Regions from separate parts of the Hydrogenophaga sp. RWCD_12 genome, predicted to be linked through region 2. Evidence: predicted binding sites of a transcription regulator. Region 2 holds the regulator's gene; the other holds the start of a gene.

Region 1 (2,385 bases), on a different contig from region 2:
GCGGGAGCGTCGGCCTTGGGCGAGGCGGTTTTGCGCGGCTTCTTTGGCGGTTCGGGGGCTTCTTCCGGCTCCTCGTCGGGCTCGGCTTCCGCTTCGGCCTCGGCTTCCGCGGGTGCTGCCGCGGGGTTGCCGTAGGTGCGTTCAGGAATCTCCAGTCCTGCGAACTGCGTCGGCAGCTTGCCGGCAAAGCCGGACACGGTTTCGGCGGCCTTCACCTTGAGCGCATTGGCCACGTCGCCGAGGTTGAAGTTCATCGCCTTCAACGTGGCCAGCGACATCTTCTGGACTTCCAGCGCCTGGATGGTCGCGCTCAGAGCCTTGGCGTTCTGGTCGAGCCAGAACTGCACCGCCTTGAGCTCCTCGATGCGTTTCTCGAGATCTTCGACGTTGAAGGTCGGCGCCACCCAGTGCCCGAGGTTGGGCATCTGCGGCAGGCTCTTGCCCAGGCCCTGCGCGACGCCGCCGGCGGCCTGCCCCGCGAGGTTCTGCAGGAACTCGAAACCGGGGACGAACTTGCCGAATCCGCTGGCGTCACTCATGGTTGTCTCCTGAGATAGGGGGATCAGGTGTCGGCGCCGTAACGCGGCGCGCGGCGCTCACGCAAGGATGCCACACCTTCGCGCACATCAGGGCCGGCAAAACCCATGAATTCGAGCGCCAGAGAGGTGTCGAACGCCGGGCCGGCCTGGCGCAGCCAGTTGTTGAGCGAGTACTTGGTCCAGCGGATGGCGGTCTGGCTGCCCGCCGCGAGGCGGTCTGCGACCTCGTACGCCTTGGGCAGCAGCGCCTCGTCCTCGACCGCCAGCGAGACCAGGCCAATGCGCTCGGCCTCTTCGCCGCTGATCGGGTCGCACAGCATCAGGTAGTACTTGGCCTTGGCCAGGCCGCACAGCAGCGGCCAGACGATGGCCGCGTGATCCCCGGCCGCGACGCCCAGGCGCGTGTGGCCGTCGACGATCTTGGCGCTCTTCGCGGCAATCGAGATGTCGGCCAGCAGGCCCGCCACGAGGCCCGCACCCACGGCCGGGCCGTGCATGGCGCTGACGATGGGCTTGTCGCAGTTGATGACGTTGTAGACCAAGTCGCGCGCTTCCTTCCAAACCCGCGTGCGCACCTCGAAGTCGGTCGCCATGTCCTGCACCAGCGCCAGGTCGCCGCCGCCCGAAAAGCCCAGGCCACTGCCGCGCAGCACGGCGCAGCGCACGCTGTCGTCGCGACCCACGTCGCGCCAGATCTCGCTCAGCTCCCAGTGGCCTTCGTGGCCGGCGGTGGGCAGCTTGCCGTTGCCGCCGGGGCCATCGGCCTTCATGCGGATGTCGAGCACGGAAGGCACGCCATCGACCGTTGGTCCGCGTCGGGTGATTTCCAGGGTCTGGTAGCGGCCGTAGTCGACAGCGGACATCGTTGTTTCTCCTCGCAATTTCGGGTGTTTGAAGCATCCGATTCTGCGGGGAAACCGCTGGAAATCCGCCGGGGATTTGCCCTGAGGGATGGCCTTGTTGCGGACGGCGCTTGACGCCGATCAATGCAAGTGCACGGGCGCAGGCGCACCATGAAGTCGTGGTCCCCGGGACCCGAAAGACCGACACCGAAACCCAGAGGAGAACCCATGAACACACCCATCTCCGACACCTACGGCCGTCAGCTGCGCGAGATGCGAGCCGACGTGCTGGCCCAGTTGCGGGCACAGCGTGGCGGCAAGATCGGTCGCGCCGAAGCGGCCGCCAATGCGCGCGAAACCGAAAGCGACGACTGGGCGCAGGCCGACGCCGAACGCGACCTGGCCTTCGCGCTCGAAGAACGCGAATCGGCCGAACTGGTCGCCATCGACGAGGCGCTCAAGCGCGTGGCCGACGGCAGCTACGGGATGTGCGTGGATTGCGGCGACGCGATTGCGGCCGCCCGCCTGCACGCCAACCCGGTGGCGATGCGCTGCCTGGGCTGCCAGGACAAGGCCGAACACGCCAGCGGCGCCAGCAAGCCGGCCGGCTACTGATTTCTTTTCCATCCACTTTTTTCAGGAGAGCTTTGCATGACCACATTCCACGCCGTTGTCTGGATGGACCACACCCAAGCCCATGTGCTGATGTTCGACCGCGAACACGTTGAGGCCCAGCGCGTCAAGGCGCGCCAGCAACACACGCCCAAGCACGGCCATGTCGGCGCCGACAAGGACTTCTTCAAGGCCATCGCGACCTCGCTTGAAGGCGTGACCGAGGTGCTGCTGACCGGCCCGGCCAACGCCAAGATCGAGTTCCGCGACTGGTGCAAGCACAACGCCCACGCCGTCGACAAGGCGGTGGTCGATGTGGTCAACACCGACCACCCGACCGATGCCCAGGTGGTGGCGATGGCGCGGCAGTATTTCACCAAGTACGACCAGAA
Region 2 (2,385 bases):
CGGGCGGTTTCGACCAACTCGAACACCTGCTCCACCGGTTGGACCCGGTGCACCGCCTTCTGCACCGCCGGGTCAAAGTCCTGCACACCGAAGCTCAGGCGGTTGAAGCCCAGCCGAGCCAGCGTCTGCAGACGCTGCCCTGTCACTGTGCGGGGATCCACCTCGATCGAATACTCGCCACCCGGCACCAGGGTGAAGTTGCGCCGGATCATGGCCAGCAGATCTTCAAGCTCCGCGTCAGACAGGAAGGTGGGCGTGCCTCCACCCAGGTGCAGCTGGGAAACGCTGTGTCCCCTGCCAAAGTGCTGCACCTGCAGTTCAACCTCGCGCGAGAGGTAGCGCAGGTATTCGGCGGCGCGCTCGTGGTGTTTGGTGATGACCTTGTTGCAGGCGCAGTAGTAGCACACCGATTCGCAGAAGGGAATGTGCACATACAGCGACAGCGGCAAAGCCAGGGAGCCCGCCCGGCGCTGCTCCAGTGCCTGGATATAGTCGGCTTCGGCGAAGGCTTCAACAAAACGGTCCGCCGTCGGATATGACGTGTACCGGGGGCCCGGGATGTCAAATCGCTTGAGAAGTTCGTCGGAAATGGCGTGGCTCACAAACAGTTCTCCAGTTCAGGCGACGAATGTGCCGCAAGGCCTTGGAGAGGCCCTTGATCAAGATCAAGCGGCCCTCTGCCCCGCGGGTTTTCCCTTGTGACCCTTTCACTGTCCCGCCGCGCCTTGATGCTGGCGCCAGCGATGGGTTAAGCTTCGCCACAATTCCGGAAGAATTATGGATATTCAAAGCATCAAAGTGGCTTGTTCGAGCTGCAACCTGCGGGAGTTGTGCTTGCCCATGGGGCTCAATCCCGAGGAGATGGACAAACTCGACAACGTCATTTCGACCCGCCGACGGATCAAGCGGGGATCGGCGTTGTTCAACACCGGGGACAAGTTCACTTCGCTCTATGCCGTCCGATCCGGATTCTTCAAGACCAGTGTCACCACGGCCGATGGGCGTGACCAGGTCACCGGCTTTCAAATGACGGGTGAAATCATCGGCATGGATGGGATCGTCAGTGACCGCCATTCCTGTGATGCCATCGCGCTGGAAGACGCCGAGGTCTGCGTCATGCCGTTTGACCAGGTGGAAGAGCTTTCGCGGGAGTTCACGACCTTGCAGCACCATGTGCACAAGATCATGAGCCGGGAAATCGTGCGTGACCACAGCGTGATGCTTCTGCTGGGCAGCATGCGGGCGGAAGAACGTCTTGCGGCGTTCCTCCTCAATCTGGTCCAACGTCTGCACGCCCGCGGTTTTTCGCAGTCCGAGCTCATCCTGCGCATGACACGCGAAGAAATCGGCAGCTATCTCGGCATGAAGCTCGAAACGGTGAGCCGTACCTTCTCCAAGTTCGTCGACGAGGGCATCATCGAGGTCAAGCAGCGCTACGTGCACATCAAGAACACCGACGCGCTCAAGCAGATCGTGAATCCACAGACCTGCCGCTGAGGAAGCTCCCGACATGAAAAAGCCCCGCATCAGCGGGGCTTTTTGTTTGCACAGGCTGAGTCAACAACACTGGCCATTCCTGGCGCAATCCTCCGGGCGTTGCCCCTCGGGCACCGGGCAGCGGTTGACTTCGAACGGAGACATGGCCAACAAGGTGGTCAGCGCGCTGGAGGCCATGGTGATGCCCCAGAAGACAAAAAAGGCCAAGGTATAGATCGCCTGTCGCGAGAGCCCCAGCGGGTTTCCGAACCAGTGCAGGTCACCGGGATCGACCATCGCAAACACGATCATTTCCAGCACCGCCGCCACCAGGAAGGCGGGCCACGCTATCCACATCCACCGTTGAGTCTTCATGAACTGTCTCCTTGTTCGCTTGACGCCTCAACCGGTGTGTGGGGCGCTTATTTCGTCGGGTCCGTGGTACCTACGACCGGTGAGGCCGCGTGATTGCGCGCCTGACCGGCAGGCTGCAGGGTGATCAACGCATCCACCCGCGCCTGCCCCTGCAGTTTCTGGGCAGCTGCGAGGTCGCGTTCGTAGTCCGCCTTGTTGAGCACCGGGTCCGGATGACTGGCGGCGATCACAAACGTCGCCACACTGGCCACCACCACTGCCAGGGGGCCACCAACCACCATCCACATGTGGGGGACCTTCCACCATGGAGTGCGGGTGGAATTGTTGGAGGCAGTTGGTTGGGCAGACATGGCGTATGACATGGATATGAGCTTTCAGTTTAGCGCGGAACGATGAAAACGGCCTTCTCGATCACCTGCGCCACGTCCGGCCCCTGGGAACGAATGGTGAAATGGATGGGGTGCGAGCCTGCAGGTGCGACGTTCGGAGGTGTCTGAACCCGGATCGCGACCGAGCGAACTTCCGTCGGAAGGA

The links. The regulator FNR, encoded in region 2, switches genes on or off when oxygen is low (the NO sensors DNR and NnrR bind a similar motif). The targets are predictions, from matches to a motif close to TTGATNNNNATCAA.
Region 1: the regulator FNR is predicted to act here: its motif matches at 1,513-1,526, upstream of ACLIJ1_RS14180 (TraR/DksA family transcriptional regulator).

The regions. Positions count from the first base shown of each region.
Region 1 is NZ_JBKIXC010000003.1:477,143-479,527, reverse strand. It holds gene ACLIJ1_RS14190 (PhaM family polyhydroxyalkanoate granule multifunctional regulatory protein) at 1-539, opposite strand, end outside; gene ACLIJ1_RS14185 (enoyl-CoA hydratase/isomerase family protein) at 563-1,402, opposite strand; gene ACLIJ1_RS14180 (TraR/DksA family transcriptional regulator) at 1,610-1,996, shown strand; gene ACLIJ1_RS14175 (hypothetical protein) at 2,033-2,385, shown strand, end outside.
Region 2 is NZ_JBKIXC010000005.1:496,462-498,846, reverse strand. It holds gene hemN (oxygen-independent coproporphyrinogen III oxidase) at 1-602, opposite strand, end outside; gene fnr (fumarate/nitrate reduction transcriptional regulator Fnr) at 778-1,497, shown strand; gene ACLIJ1_RS20950 (hypothetical protein) at 1,558-1,851, opposite strand; gene ACLIJ1_RS20945 (hypothetical protein) at 1,899-2,138, opposite strand; gene ccoG (cytochrome c oxidase accessory protein CcoG) at 2,231-2,385, opposite strand, start outside.